One region of the Streptomyces pactum genome, then DNA from elsewhere that is predicted to be linked to it. Evidence: riboswitches for the same ligand, from Rfam matches in the RefSeq annotation. Region 1 holds a riboswitch; the other holds the start of a gene.
What was found. A riboswitch is a leader RNA that binds a small molecule or an ion and turns the genes downstream of it on or off. The one in region 1 is predicted to bind cyclic di-AMP.

Region 2: it holds a riboswitch for cyclic di-AMP, as region 1 does, so the genes downstream of both, B1H29_RS09560 (M23 family metallopeptidase) here and B1H29_RS19710 (M23 family metallopeptidase) in region 1, are expected to answer to the same signal.

Annotation. Positions count from the first base shown of each region.
Region 1 covers NZ_CP019724.1:4,643,035-4,650,493, forward strand. Annotated here, with positions in the region: gene B1H29_RS19685 (MerR family transcriptional regulator) at 1-133, opposite strand, end outside; gene B1H29_RS19690 (hypothetical protein) at 388-780, shown strand; gene B1H29_RS19695 (dihydrofolate reductase family protein) at 998-2,128, shown strand; tRNA gene B1H29_RS19700 (tRNA-Met) at 2,184-2,257, shown strand; gene B1H29_RS19705 (PP2C family protein-serine/threonine phosphatase) at 2,554-3,744, shown strand; cyclic di-AMP (ydaO/yuaA leader) riboswitch at 3,988-4,145, shown strand; gene B1H29_RS19710 (M23 family metallopeptidase) at 4,156-5,190, shown strand; gene B1H29_RS19715 (aldo/keto reductase) at 5,378-6,322, shown strand; gene B1H29_RS19720 (PrsW family intramembrane metalloprotease) at 6,338-7,459, opposite strand, start outside.
Region 2 covers NZ_CP019724.1:2,354,261-2,361,719, reverse strand. Annotated here, with positions in the region: gene B1H29_RS09570 (M16 family metallopeptidase) at 1-104, shown strand, start outside; gene B1H29_RS09565 (M16 family metallopeptidase) at 101-1,489, shown strand; cyclic di-AMP (ydaO/yuaA leader) riboswitch at 1,681-1,842, shown strand; gene B1H29_RS09560 (M23 family metallopeptidase) at 1,855-2,619, shown strand; gene B1H29_RS09555 (GntR family transcriptional regulator) at 2,822-3,517, shown strand; gene B1H29_RS09550 (HPr family phosphocarrier protein) at 3,648-3,929, opposite strand; gene B1H29_RS09540 (GNAT family N-acetyltransferase) at 4,130-7,222, shown strand; gene B1H29_RS09535 (DUF5998 family protein) at 7,285-7,459, shown strand, end outside.

The sequences.
Region 1 (7,459 bases):
GGCGGTAGCCGGCCGGGGTGCGGTGAGTGGGCGGCAGCAGGCCGGTGTCCGAGTAGAACCGGATCGTCCGTACCGGCACACCGGTACGGGCCGACAGTTCACCGATCGAGTGCAGGGGCGTCGCGCCGTTCATGGCGCCCACTCTCCGGTCTCCAGTCACCGGAGAGTCAAGCCGCCGTACGACGCGGTACAGGGCGGGAGGCGCACGGCGTCGCCGGCCGCCGACCGCGCTCCTCGGTGTCCCACGGGGAGGTCCTGCACCGGCGGGTCGTCGGCCCCGGCGGGGGTGTGATGATCACCCGGGGCTTCTCGACGCGCGGGCAGGGGGTTCGTGTGAGGGGAGCATCCGCCCCGGACGTCGGGGCTTTCGGATCGGATGGGACCGGCATGACCGTCACCAAGCTTCTGCTACCCGCGTCTGCCGCCGTGCTGCTGGCCTCGGTCACCGCCTGTGGCGCATCGTCGGTGCCGCAGGCCTCGCCGAGTGCCTCGGCCGGCTCGGCCACCGCCGGGACGCGTCCCTCGGCGAACGTCCAGCCGGTCACGGCCACCGTGCCCGACGTCATCGGCGGCAACGCCGGGCGCGCGTACGAGCAGATGAGCTCCGAGCTCGACATGACCTTCGAGGACGCGAGCGGACAGGGCCGTCGGGTGGACGATCCGGCCGAGTGGAAGATCTGCGACTCCCGGCCGGGACCGAACCAGCAGATCACCGACGCCCCGGTGGTCTTCGGCGTGGTGCGCGTCTCGGAGAAGTGCCGGGACACGACGCCGGAGTGACGTGTCCCGGGGCTCCGGCGGCACCCGGTGCGCCGCGGACGCGCACGCTTTCGCGGCCGACGGCAGTCCGGGAACGGTGCTCGAGCGCCGGCGCTCAACCGCGTTCCTCCCGGTCCGCCGGGACGGACTATCGTCGTAGACGTCTTCTGGCAATGACCGACGGTCACTGGCGATGACCGAGGCCCGCCACGCCGTCCGCTCACCGGAGCCGCCCCCCATGCCCCTCCCCTACGTCCTCCTCTCCGCCGCCGTCTCCCTCGACGGCTACCTGGACGACACCGGCCCCGAACGGCTCCTGCTCTCCTCCCCGGCCGACTTCGACCGGGTCGACGAGGTGCGGGCGTCGGTGGACGCGATCCTCGTCGGGGCCGGCACGATCCGGGCCGACAACCCCCGGCTGCTGGTGAACTCCGCCGAGCGGCGGGCAGCGCGGACCGCGGCCGGGAAGGCGGAGTACCCGCTCAAGGTCACGGTCAGCGCCACCGGCGAGCTGGACCCGGCGGCACGGTTCTGGCACACGGGCGGGGAGAAGCTGCTGCTGACCACGGACGACGGCGCGCGGCGGGCCCGCGCGCTCGGCATCGCCGCCGACACCGTGCCGCTCGGCCCCGTGCTCGACTGGCGGGCGGCGCTGGAGTACCTGCACGACCGGCGGGGCGTGCGGCGGCTGATGGCCGAGGGCGGGGGGACCGTCCACACCCAGCTCCTGCAGCAGGAACTCGCCGACGAACTGCAGCTCGTCCTCGCGCCGCTGTTCGTGGGTGACCCGGACGCGCCCCGGCTGTTCGGGCCGGGCGGCTATCAGGGCGGGCGGCTGCGGCTGGTGGAGTCGCGGCGCATCGAGGACGTGGTGCTGACGCGGTACCTGCCCACCGCCCCCGGCACCGGCGACCGCGTGTCCGCCGCCGACCGGCACTGGCTGGCGCTCGCCTGCGAGCTGGCGGAACTGTGCCCGCCGTCCGCGACGGCGTTCAGCGTGGGGGCGGTCGTGGTCGCCGCGGACGGGACCGAGCTGGCCCGGGGGTACTCACGGGAGGGCGGCGACCCCGTCGTGCACGCCGAGGAGGCCGCGCTCGCGAAGGCCGGCCCCGCCGGCCCCCGGCTCGCGGCGGCCACCGTGTACAGCAGCCTGGAGCCGTGCGCCCGCCGCGCGTCCCGGCCCGCGCCCTGCGCCCGGCTGATCCTCGACGCCGGGGTGCGCCGCGTGGTCACGGCCTGGCGGGAGCCGGACACCTTCGTGCCGGGGGCCGACGGCAGCGGAGTGCTCGCGGCCGGGGGCGCCGCCGTCGTCGTACTGCCGGAGTACGAGGAGCGGGCGAAGGCGCCGAACCGTCACCTGGAGGGGTAGGGGGATACGGATGTGCATTCCGCCCCCGGGATGACGTACAGTAGAGACACAACGGCGCGGGGTGGAGCAGCTCGGTAGCTCGCTGGGCTCATAACCCAGAGGTCGCAGGTTCAAATCCTGTCCCCGCTACTGAAGACCGAAGGCCGGAATCCGCAAGGATTCCGGCCTTCGGTGCGTTCGCGTGCGTTGGCGACGTATGCACCGGCACCGGACCGGCCCGCTACCGTCACCGGCCGGTTACCGTCACCGGCCGGTTACCGCCACCGGCACGGGCCCGCCACCGCTACCGCCTCCGGTCCAGGCACCGTCACCCGATCGGCCCGCACGGCTCGCCCCCCGCCGGCGCTCCGGGAAACCTGGAGCACGGGACGGCAAGCGGCGCGGACGTGCGGGGCGGCGGGAGACGAGTGGTGCGGCCAGGTGACGTGGACGACGAGGGAGCGCCCGCCCGGGCCGGCGGCCGGCTCCCCGGCGATCCCGTGCCCGACCCCGGCCTCGGCGACCGCCCGGCACCCGTGCCGCCCGCCACCGGCCCGGCGCGGCGGTGGCGGACCTCGTACGGGCGGACCTTCGTGCGCCTGCTCCCCGTGCTGCTGATCGTCGTCGCCATCCTGTACGACATCTTCACCCCGAGGTACTTCACCGCGGGCCCCCTCTACACGGCCGCACCCCTGGTCGCCGCCCCGGTCTACTCGCGGCGCGGTACGGCGCTCACCGGTGTCGCCGTGGTCGCCGCCGTCATCGGGCTGCAGCTCGGCAAGGGCGTCATCCACTACGTCGACTCCCTCACCGAGCTGATCACCATCGCGACGGTCGCCGTGCTCGCCGTACTCGTGAACGGCTTCGTCCGCCGCACCGGCGAGCGGCTCGTCTCCGTCCGCGAGATCGCCGAGGCCGCCCAGCGTGCCGTGCTGCCCGAGCCCGCCGAGCGGATCGGCGGATTCGAGATCGCCGCCTGCTACGAGGCCGCGCAGGCCGACGCCTTCATCGGCGGCGACCTGTACGCGGTGCAGGACAGTTCGCGCGGCATCCGGCTCATCGTGGGGGACGTGCGCGGCAAGGGCATGGGCGCGGTGGCCGCCGTCGCGGTCGTGATCGGCGCCTTCCGCGAGGCCGCCGAGCAGGAGGCGACCCTGGAGGCGGTGGCGCAACGGCTGGAGCGGGCGCTGGCCCGCGAGGGCGCCCGGCGGGACGGACTGGACGCCTTCGAGGGGTTCACCACCGCCGTACTCGCCGAACTCCCGCACGGCGACGGAACCGTACGCATCGTCAACCGCGGCCACCCGCCGCCCCTGCTGCTGTACGCCGACGGCACCCTGCGCCCGCTGCCCGCCCGCGAGTCGGCGCTGCCGCTCGGCATGGGAGAGCTGGGCGTCTGGCCCGACCGCGCGGAGGAGGCCGCCTTCCCCGGCGGGGCCACGCTGCTGCTGTACACCGACGGGCTGTCGGAAGCACGGGACGCCCGGGGGGAGTTCTACGATCCGCACACCCGGCTGGCCGGCCGCGTGTTCCGGCACCCGACGGAACTGCTCGAAACCCTCGCCGACGACGTGCGCCGGCACTCCGGGGGCGGCATGGCCGACGACATGGCACTGCTCGCCGTACGACGACCCTGAGCGATGTCACCGGACGTGACGAACCGACCGCCCTCCGCATAACAACTGATACACCGTCAGAAACTCGAGCCGGAAAGAGGAATACTGAAACCCGGTCAACTCGCCCGGTTTTCACCGATCGTGAGGCGTACGTCCGGGCCGGATTCGCTAACGATCAAGAGGAACGGCTTGGAATCCGAGCCCTGCGTCTATTAACGTTCGATAACGCAGCGCGGTCGTCCCAGCCGTCACAGAAGGCGGCTCCGTGCGCACGCGCCGAATCCCGCGAGGGAACCGGGGAACCACCACATTGGGGTGAATCGCTCGTACGACGCCGTGGAGACACGGCGGATATACGCGCGTAGGAGACCTTCCTGCTCCGAACCCGTCAGCTAACCCGGTAGGCGGAAGGAAGGAAAGGAGTACGCCCACGTGGCGTCCAACCGGCCTGCCCCCGAGGCCCCGTTCGTGCCCAGCGGGCACGACACCGACACCTTCGGCTACGACGGCTACCGCACCGAAGAGGGCCCCTGGGAGGAGTGGAATCCCACCGCGGAATCCATCCGCCCCGTACGCGGCCGGCACCGCGTCGCCAAGCAGCGCGGCGGACTCGCCCGCAGCTCCACCGTCCTCGGCGTCGGTGTCATAGCCGCGGTCGGCGCGGGCGGCATGGCCAGCGCGCAGACCGGCAAGCCGCCGGTGTCGATCTCCATGCCGGACCTGCCGAACGTCGGCTCGATCATCTCCGACGAGGAGGAGCCGGAGCCCGAGGGTTCCGCCACCCCCCTCAGCGGGATCGGCACGGTCGCCGCCGACACCTCCTCGGAGAGCTCCGCAGGCGCCGGCGAGTCGCTGCGGGCCCGGATCATGGCGCAGGCCGAGCAGCAGCAGGCCCAGGTCGAGACCAAGGCCGCCGCCGAAGCCGCGGCCGCCGCCGAGAAGAAGGCCGCGGAAGCCGCCGCCAAGGCGGAGAAGGAGGCCGAGGCCAAGGCCGCCGCCGCCAAGAAGAAGGCGGCGGAGGAGGCCGCGAAGAAGGCGGAGGCCGAGCGGCTCGCGAAGCTGGCCGAGCAGTACACGCTGCCGACCTCCTCGTACACGATCTCCTCCACCTTCGGCCAGGCAGGCGCCTACTGGTCCTCCGGCCACCACACCGGCCTCGACTTCGCCGCCCCCACGGGCACGCTGCTCAAGGCGGTGCACAGCGGCACGATCACGTCGGCCGGCTGGGACGGGTCCTACGGCTACAAGACCGTGCTCACCCTCGAGGACGGCACCGAGATCTGGTACGCCCACCAGTCCTCCATCAGCGTCAGCGTGGGCCAGCAGGTCACCACCGGCGACGTCATCGGCCGCGTCGGCGCCACCGGCAACGTCACCGGCGCCCACCTCCACATGGAGGTCCACACCGGCGACGGCGGCGGCATCGACCCGATGGCGTGGCTGCAGAGCAAGGGCCTCACCCCCTGAGTCCCGCCCCGCACACCACCCGTCCCCTCTGATCCCCGGCGGTCCTGACGGCGACCCCCCGACGTCAGGGCTGCCGGTTCGCGGCCCTGCCTGTTTTCGGGGCTGCCTGTTTTCGGGGCTGCCGGTTTGCGGGATCTTTGCCCCGTTTCCGGAATCACCGGATCCGGTGTGCTCGTTGACGCAGGACATGACTTCTCTGCGCAAGCTCGGCTCCTCCGACCTGGAGGTCTTCCCCCTCGCCCTCGGCGGCAACGTCTTCGGCTGGACCGCCGACCAGGACACCTCCTTCGCCGTCCTCGACGCCTACACGGCGGCGGGCGGCAACTTCGTCGACACCGCCGACTCCTACTCCGCGTGGGTCGACGGCAACAGCGGCGGAGAGTCCGAGACCCTCATCGGCAAGTGGCTCGCCGCCCGCGGCAACCGCGGCGACGTCGTCCTCGCCACCAAGGTCAGCCAGCACCCCGAGTACCCGGGACTGACCGCCGCGAACATCAAGGCCGCCGCCGACGCCTCACTGCGGCGCCTGGGCACCGACCACATCGACCTCTACTACACCCACTTCGACAAGCCCGAGGTGCCGGTGGAGGAGATCATCGGCGCGCTCGACGAGCTGGTGAAGGCGGGCAAGGTCCGGCACATCGCCGCCTCCAACATCTCCGCCGAGCGGCTCGCGGCCTCCCTCGCCTTCTCCGACCGCGAGGGCCTCGCCCGCTACGTGGCCCTCCAGCCCCACTACAACCTGGTCTCGCGTGACACCTACGAGGGTGAGCCGCGTGACCTCGCCGAACGGGCCGGCCTGGCCGCCGTGCCGTACTACTCCCTCGCGTCCGGCTTCCTCACGGGCAAGTACCGGCCCGGTGCGGCGGTCGACAGCCCGCGGGCCGGCGGTGCCGCCAAGCACCTGGAGACCGAGCGCGGCAGGCGGGTCCTCGCGGCACTGGACGAGATCGCCCAAGCCCACGACGCGCCCGTCGCCACGGTCGCCCTGGCCTGGCTGGCCGCGCAGCCGACGGTGGCCGCGCCGATCGCGTCCGCGCGCACGGTGGAGCAGTTGCCGGCGCTGCTGGGCGTGGCGGAGCTGAGCCTGACGGAGGACGAGGTCGGAAGGCTCACACAGGCGTCGGCCTGAGTGCCCGGGGCGGCCCTACGCGCGGTGGGGGTGGGTGGGCGCGGAGTACGGGTTGTACGGGAGGGGCGGGCCCTGGGGGCCGTGCGGGCCGCGGGGGGCGTGCACGGCTGGTGCGGGGTACGGCGTGGGGGCCGGCGCCGGGTGGCGGTGGGCGGACGCGTACGTCCCGTACGTCGCGTGTGTTCCGTGCGTCGCGTGCGTCGCGTGCGTCCCGTACGGGTACTCCGCGTGCGGTGGTGCCCCGTAGGGATGGGCCCCGTGCGGTGGTGCCCCGTAGGGATGGGCCCCGTGCGGTGGTGCCCCGTAGGGATGGGCCCCGTACGGAAGCGCCCAGGGTGGTGCGGTCACCGGTGCGGGCCGTGCCGTGGCCCGGGCCGCGTAGTCCAGTGCCGGGCGGGCCACGGCGCGCCGGTGCCACAGGGCGTCCAGCAGTTCCCGTTCCCGTACGGCGTAGTCGGCGCCCGCCCTGCCCCGGAGCCCGCGCCGGCGCAGGAACGCGAGCGAGGTCGCGAACGCCTCGTACCGCGCCACCGCCCGCGCCGCCTCCTTCCCGGCGTGCCGGCGGGCGTGCTGACGGGCGATCCGGCGGGCGCGCATCGAGCCGAGCGCGTACGGCTCCGTCGGCGCCAGCCACCCGGCCACGACGTACACGGGCAGCTCGGCGCGCACGGTGCCCAGTTCGCGCTGCCGGGTCCGGATCACCAGCCAGGTCAGCAGGCCGAAGGAGGGCACCATGACCGCTCCGTACACGGCGAAGAAGCCGTACTCGCCGAACGCGGCCGAGCCGTTCCACAGGGCGTGCACGCCCATCGCCAGCAGCAGGCCGGCCAGGGGGAGCAGGGCGCGCCGCAGGCGGTGACGGCCCGTGGAGAGCGCGGCGATGCCGAAGCCGATGCCGGTGAGCACGGTGAACAGCGGGTGGGCGAACGGCGACATCACGATGCGGACGAAGAAGGTCGCCGCGGTGACGGAGGCGATGCCGCTGCCGCCGGTGAGCTGGTCGGTGCCGAAGGCGTTGCCCAGGTAGAGGATGTTCTCGGTGAAGGCGAAGCCGGTGGCGGTGACGCCGGCTATGACGACGCCGTCGACGATGCCGGTGAAGTCCTTCCTGCGGAAGAGGAAGACCAGAAGGACGGC
Region 2 (7,459 bases), 2.3 Mb from region 1:
CCGACAACCGCGCGGTGCTCGTCTACGAGCCGACCGCCCCCGCCGACGACGCCGAAGCCGACCCGAACGACGCCACCGACGAGAACGAGGAGGCGGCCAAGTGACCGAGCTCGCCACCATGGAATTCCACGCCCAGCCGCAGGCCGGCGAGCCCAAGCCGTGGGCGTTCCCGGCCCCCGGGCGCGGCAGCCTCGGCAACGGCCTCACCGTCCTGCGCTGCCATCGCCCCGGCCAGCAGGTCGTCGCCGTGGAGGTGCTCCTCGACGCGCCCCTGGACGCCGAGCCCACCGGTCTCGACGGTGTCGCCACGATCATGGCGCGCGCCTTCTCCGAGGGCACGGACAAGCACTCCGCCGAGGAGTTCGCCGCCGAGCTCGAGCGCTGCGGCGCGACCCTGGACGCACACGCAGACCACCCCGGCGTCCGGCTGAGCCTGGAGGTGCCCGTCTCGCGCCTCGCCAAGGCCCTCGGCCTGGTCGCCGACGCCCTCAGGGCGCCCGCCTTCGCGGACGGGGAGGTCGAACGGCTGGTCCGGAACCGGCTCGACGAGATTCCGCACGAGCTGGCCAACCCCGCCCGCCGGGCGGCCAAGGAGCTGTACAAGGAGCTGTTCCCGGCCGGCACGCGCATGTCGCGCCCGCGGCAGGGCACCGAGGAGACGGTGGCGAGCATCGACTCGGCGGCCGTGCGGGCCTTCTACGAGAAGCACGTCCGGCCCGCCACGGCCACCGCCGTGGTCGTCGGCGACCTCACCGGCGTCGACCTCGACGCGCTGCTCGGAGAGACGCTGGGCGCGTGGGCCGGCTCCGCGGCCGAGGCGCGGCCCGTAGCCCCGATCACCGCCGACGACACCGGCCGGGTCGTCATCGTGGACCGGCCCGGTGCCGTCCAGACCCAGTTGCTCATCGGCCGCACCGGCGCGGACCGGCACGACCGGGTGTGGCCCGCGCAGGTGCTCGGGACGTACTGCCTCGGCGGCACCCTCACCTCGCGCCTGGACCGCGTCCTGCGCGAGGAGAAGGGCTACACCTACGGCGTACGGGCGTTCGGGCAGGTCCTGCGTTCCGCGCCCGACGGCACGGGCGCCGCCATGCTCGCCATCAGCGGCTCCGTGGACACCCCCAACACGGGTCCCGCCCTGGACGACCTGTGGACGGTGCTGCGCAAGCTCGCCGCGGAGGGGCTCACCGACGCCGAGCGGGACGTGGCCGTGCAGAACCTGGTGGGCGTGGCGCCGCTGAAGTACGAGACGGCGGCGGCCGTGGCGAGCACCCTGGCCGACCAGGTCGAGCAGCACCTGCCCGACGACTACCAGGCGACGCTGTACCGCCAACTCGCCGCCACGGGCACGGTGGAGGCCACGGCGGCGGTCGTGAACGCCTTCCCGGTGGACCGGCTGGTCACCGTCCTCGTCGGCGACGCGGCACAGATCAAGGAGCCCGTCGAGGCCCTCGGTATCGGTGAAGTCACCGTGGTGGCGGCCGAGTAGCGGCACGCGCGCGTGGCGGCCCTGGTGACCCGAGTGTCACCAGGGCCGCCATTTGTCCGAATTGGGGGAGAGGCTGCCCGTCTGCCCTGTGGCGTGCGCTACAAAAAGCTTGTTGCGTTTGAGGATTGAAGACAGCCGCGTTTAGCGTCATCCGGGCTGTTCGTCAGGCAGTGCGCCGCATCCGCGGCACCGGACAGTCATCGCCGAGTCCCCGTACGGCGCGAGCCAGGGGAGCCGGGGACCCATGCAGTCCCTGGGGTGAATCGGACGCCCGCGCGCAGCGAGGGGGTCCGTAGGAGACCTTCCACCTCCGAACCCGTCAGCTAACCCGGTAGGCGAGAGGGAAGGAAAGGACCAGCCTCTACATGGCGTTCACGCGCGCCACCGGGAAGCACCGCCGTCCCAGCCGGGTGCACCGCACCACCGCCCGCGCGGCGGGTGTCGCGGCCCTCGCCACCACCGGCGTCGTCGGCACCCTCGCGGCTCCGGCGCTCGCCGCCGAGTCCGAGGCGGAGCAGAGCGGACTCACCCCGGTCATCACCATCGGCGACTCCATAGCCGACGAGATCGACGCCCAGGCCACCGCCCAGGAGCGGGCGGCACTGCACGCCGCCGCCCGTGAGGCGGCCCAGGAGGCCGCGCGCGAGCGGGCGGCCGAGGCGGCCGAGCAGGCGCGCGAGGCCAAGGAGCGCGCCGCACGTGAGGCGGAGCGCAAGCGGCTCAACACCTTCGTGTCGCCGATCACCGCGTCCTACGTCTCCACCGCCTATCAGGCGGGCAGCTCCCTGTGGTCCTCCGGCAGCCACACCGGCATCGACTTCCACGCCTCCAGCGGTACCACCGTCCACGCGGTCGGCGTCGGCACCGTCGTGGAGGCCGGCTGGGGCGGGGCGTACGGCAACCAGGTCGTCATCAAGATGCACGACGGTACGTACACGCAGTACGGCCACCTGTCGTCCATCGGCGTCTCGGTCGGCCAGTCGGTCGTCCCCGGGCAGCAGATCGGCCTCTCCGGCGCCACCGGCAACGTCACCGGACCGCACCTGCACTTCGAGGCTCGCACGAGCCCCGAGTACGGCTCGGACATGGACCCCCTCGCGTATCTCCGCTCCCACGGCGTCAACCTCTGACGACGGACGGTGCGGCACCCGAGAGCCCCGGCTTCACGAGCCGGGGCTTTCGCGGTTTCCGGCCGCGGCTCCGGTACCGCCGTCGTCCCAAAAAATGTCCATGAAATCCGCCTCGCCGTCGGAATATCCGCGTGATTGCCCTAGAGTCACTGAACACACGTCAATGGTCGACGTTTCACGGGGATTAAGTCGGAGGTCGGGCATGCGTATTCCGGCGCATTCGGTGTGCACGGCGATCCGGGACGACATCGTCACCGGCGTCCACGGGCGAGGCAGCCGGCTGACCGAGGAACTCCTGGCCCGCCGCTACGGCGTCTCCCGCGTCCCCGTCCGTGAGGCCCTGCGCACGCTGGAGGCCGAGGGCTTCGTGGTGACACGGCGGCACGCGGGCGCGTGCGTCGCGGAACCCACCGAGCAGGAGGCCGCCGACCTCCTGGAGACGCGCATGCTCCTTGAACCCCTGGGCGCATCCCGGGCCGCCCGGCGCCGCACCGAGGCGCACCTCAAGGTGCTCCGCGGGCTGGTCAGGCTCGGACGGGAACGCGCCAGGCAGGGCAACAGCGAGGACCTGCGCTCACTGGACGGCTGGTTCCACGACACCCTCGCCCAGTCCGTCGGCAGCCCTTCCCTGACGGCCATGCTGGCCCAACTGCGCCACAAGATCGCCTGGATGTACGCCGTGGAGCCGCCGGCCGGGCCCGTGGAGAACTGGGCGGAGCACGGTGCGATCGTCGACGCGGTGGCCCGGGGCGACGGCGAGCGCGCGCGTGCGCTCATGACGCTGCACACCGAGCGGTCGACGTCGGCGCACAGGCTGCGATTCTCCTCCGGCGGGGGACGGGCGGAACGTGTGAGGAACTCGCAACGTGCCGTAAACACTCCGAGCCTGCGGTATTAACACGGGCACCGTATACAAAGAGAGGGAAAAGCGGGGGTCGCTTTCTGCTGCCTTCAAAAGGTGAGCGATTGGAAAGTGGAAAGCGAAAGGCCCGCCCAGTTTTCCGGGCGGGCCTTTCGTGCTGCCGTTGTCAGACGGTTTCGGGGAGTTCCTCGAGCCCCTCGGAGACCAGCTTCGCGAGCCGGTCCAGGGCGGCGTCCGCGCCCTCGGCGTCGGCGGCGAGGACGATCTCCTCGCCGCCCTGGGCGCCGAGGCCGAGGACGGCCAGCATGGAGGCCGCGTTGACGGGGGAACCGTCGGCCTTGGCGATCGTCACCGGGACGCCTGTGGCCGTGGCGGCTCGGACGAAGATGGAGGCGGGGCGGGCGTGGAGACCCTCGGCCCAGCCGACGTTGACGCGGCGCTCAGCCATGTGATGCTGCCCTTCAGGTGTTCAAGGTTTCATGTTGTCTAGACCAGTCTTGTCTAGACCAGTTTCCCATATCGTGAAGCGTGGGTGTACGGCACCGTGCGCCGTCCCGTGTGGTCGTCGGACCGCGGCCTCGGCCCGACCTTCCGTCCTCCACAGACTGCCTCGCGCCGTTGTCGTACGCGAGCCGTACTCTGGGGCCCATGCAGACCTCGTCGGACCGGCACGAGTACCCCGCCCACTGGGAGGCCGACGTGGTGCTGCGCGACGGCGGCACCGCGCGCGTCCGCCCCATCACCGTTGATGACGCCGAGCGCCTGGTCAGCTTCTACGAGCAGGTCTCCGACGAGTCGAAGTACTACCGCTTCTTCGCGCCGTACCCTCGCCTGTCCGCCAAGGACGTCCACCGCTTCACGCACCACGACTTTGTGGACCGGGTGGGACTCGCGGCCACCATCGGCGGCGAGTTCATCGCCACCGTACGCTACGACCGGATCGGCGCCGGCGGAACACCCGCCTCGTCCCATCCGCCGCCCGCCACCACTCCTTCCGGAGGGCCCGTCGCGCCCGCCCCTCCCGTCTCCGACGAGGCCGAGGTCGCCTTCCTCGTCCAGGACGCCCACCAGGGACGCGGCGTCGCCTCCGCGCTGCTGGAACACATCGCCGCCGTCGCCCGCGAGCGCGACATCCGCCGCTTCGCCGCCGAGGTACTGCCCGCCAACACCAAGATGATCAAAGTGTTCATGGACGCCGGGTACACCCAGAAGCGCAGCTTCGAGGACGGCGTGGTCCGGCTGGAATTCGACCTCGAACCCACCGACCGCTCGCTCGCCGTGCAGTACGCGCGCGAGCACCGCGCGGAGGCGCGTTCCGTTCAGCGGCTGTTGCAGCCGGGCTCGGTGGCGGTCATCGGCACCGGCCGCACACCGGGAGGCGTCGGCCGCAGCATCCTCGGCAACATCCGGGACGCGGGCTACACCGGCCGGCTGTACGCCGTGAACAAGGCCTTCCCCGAGGACCTGAGGGAACTCGACCAGGTGCCCGCCCGCCGCTCGGTGCGCGACATCGACGGCCCCGTCGACCTCGCCGTCGTCACCGTGCCCGCCGAGCACGTGCCCGGGGTCGTCACCGAGTGCGGTGAGCACGGCGTGCAGGGCCTCGTCGTGATCTCCGCCGGGTACGCCGACAGCGGCCCCGAGGGACGTGAACGCCAGCGCGCCCTCGTGCGCCAGGCGCGCACGTACGGCATGCGGATCATCGGACCCAACGCCTTCGGGATCATCAACACCTCCCCGGATGTGCGGCTCAACGCCTCCCTCGCCCCCGAGACGCCGCGCCCCGGCCGGATCGGCCTGTTCGCCCAGTCCGGCGCCATCGGCATCGCCCTGCTGTCCCGGCTGCACCGGCGCGGCGGCGGGGTCACCGGCGTCACCGGGGTGTCGACCTTCGTCTCGTCCGGCAACCGGGCCGACGTCTCCGGCAACGACGTCCTCCAGTACTGGTACGACGACCCGGAGACCGACGTCGCGCTGATGTACCTGGAGTCCATCGGCAACCCGCGCAAGTTCACCCGCCTGGCCCGGCGCACGGCGGCGGTCAAGCCGCTGGTAGTGGTGCAGGGCGCCCGGCACGGCGGCGTGGCGCCACAGGGGCACGCGGTACGGGCGACGCGGCTGCCCCACGCGACGGTCTCCGCGCTGCTGAGGCAGGCCGGCGTGATCCGCGTCGACACGATCACCGACCTGGTCGACGCGGGGCTGCTCCTCGCCCGCCAGCCCCTGCCCGCCGGGCCGCGGGTGGCGATCCTGGGCAACTCCGAATCACTGGGACTGCTGACATACGACGCCTGCCTCTCCAAGGGGCTGCGGCCGCACCCGCCCCTGGACCTGACGACGGCGGCCTCGGCGGACGACTTCCACGCGGCTCTCTCCCGTGCCCTGGGCGACGACACCTGCGACGCGGTGGTGGTGACCGCCATCCCGGCGGTGGGGGAGGGGTCGGCGGGTGACGCGGCGCTGGCCGAGGCCCTGCGATCGGCGGCGGCCGCGGTGCCCGCCAAGCCGGTCCTGGTGGTCCACGTGGAACTGGGAGGTCTGGCGGAAGCCCTGTCCGCGGCGGCGAGCACGGCGCCGCAGGCGGCCCTGCCCGGCGAGGTGCGGACGACCTCGCCCGCCGGCCCCCGGGCCGCCCCGCCCGCGCGGCCCCGGGCGGCCGCGGCACCCGAGCCGAGGGCACCCGAGTCGCGGGCGCCCGAGTCGCGGGCGGCCGCGTCCGCTGAGAACGGGGCGATCCCGGCCGTCGGGTCGCAGGCGACCCCGGCTGCCGAGCGGCAGGCGGCCTCGCCCGCCGAGACCCGAGCGACCCCGTCCTCCGCGGCGGGTTCCGCCCGACCGGCCACTCCCGCGTCCGAGCCCGCCCGAGCCCCCGACGGAGCCCGCCCCATCCCCGCCTACCCCGCCGCCGAACGAGCCGTCCGCGCCCTCGCCCAGGCCGTCGCCTACGCCCAGTGGCGCCGCGACGCCGCCGACCCCGGCAAGGTGCCGGAGTACGAGGACATCGAGGAGAAGGGCACCGCCGAGCTGATAGCCGGGCACCTCGCGCGCGGGCAGGGGCTCACACTCGGCACGCGGGAGACCTGCGACCTGCTCGGCAGGTACGGCATCCACGTCCACCGCGCCCTGCCCGCCCCCACCCCCGACGACGCCGTCGCCGCCGCGCGGACCATCGGCTACCCCGTCGCCCTCAAGGCCACCGCCCCGCACCTGCGCCACCGCGCCGACCTGGGCGGTGTGCGGCTGGACCTCGCGGACGAGGAACAACTGCGACGGGCGTACGCGGAGTTGACCGAGCTGTTCGGCAAGCCCGCGGAGCTGCGCCCGGTGGTGCAGGGCATGGCACCGCGCGGCGTCGACACGGTCGTACGCGCGGTCATCGACCCGGCGGCCGGTGCCGTGCTCTCCTTCGGGCTCGCCGGGGCCGCCACCCAGTTGCTCGGCGACATGGCGCACCGGCTGATCCCGGTCACCGACCGGGAAGCCACCTCGCTCATCCGTTCGATCCGCACGGCGCCCCTGCTCTTCGGGTGGCGCGGCTCGGCCCCGGTCGACAGCTCCGCCCTGGAGGAGCTGCTGCTGCGGGTCTCCCGGCTGGTAGACGACCACCCGGAGGTCGTCGCGGTCACCCTGGAACCGGTCGTCGTCGCCCCGCGCGGCCTGAGCGTCCTCGGTGCCACCGTCCGCCTCGCGCCCCCTCCCGCCAGGGACGACCTCGGCCCGCGGACCCTGCCGGCGTACTGACGGCCCACGGCCCGGGACGGGTACCGCACGAGCGTGCCGCGCAGTCAGTGGGCCACCGTAGGATGGACGGCATGGCCAAGACCAGTACGACGACCCAGGGGCTGCGAGCGGCGATCGAGCGCAGCGGCTACTACCCGGCCCTCGTGGGCGAGGCGGTGGAGGCCGCCGTGGGCGGCGAGCCCGTCAGGTCGTACCTGGTCCACCAGGAGACGACGTTCGACCAGAACGAGGTGCGCC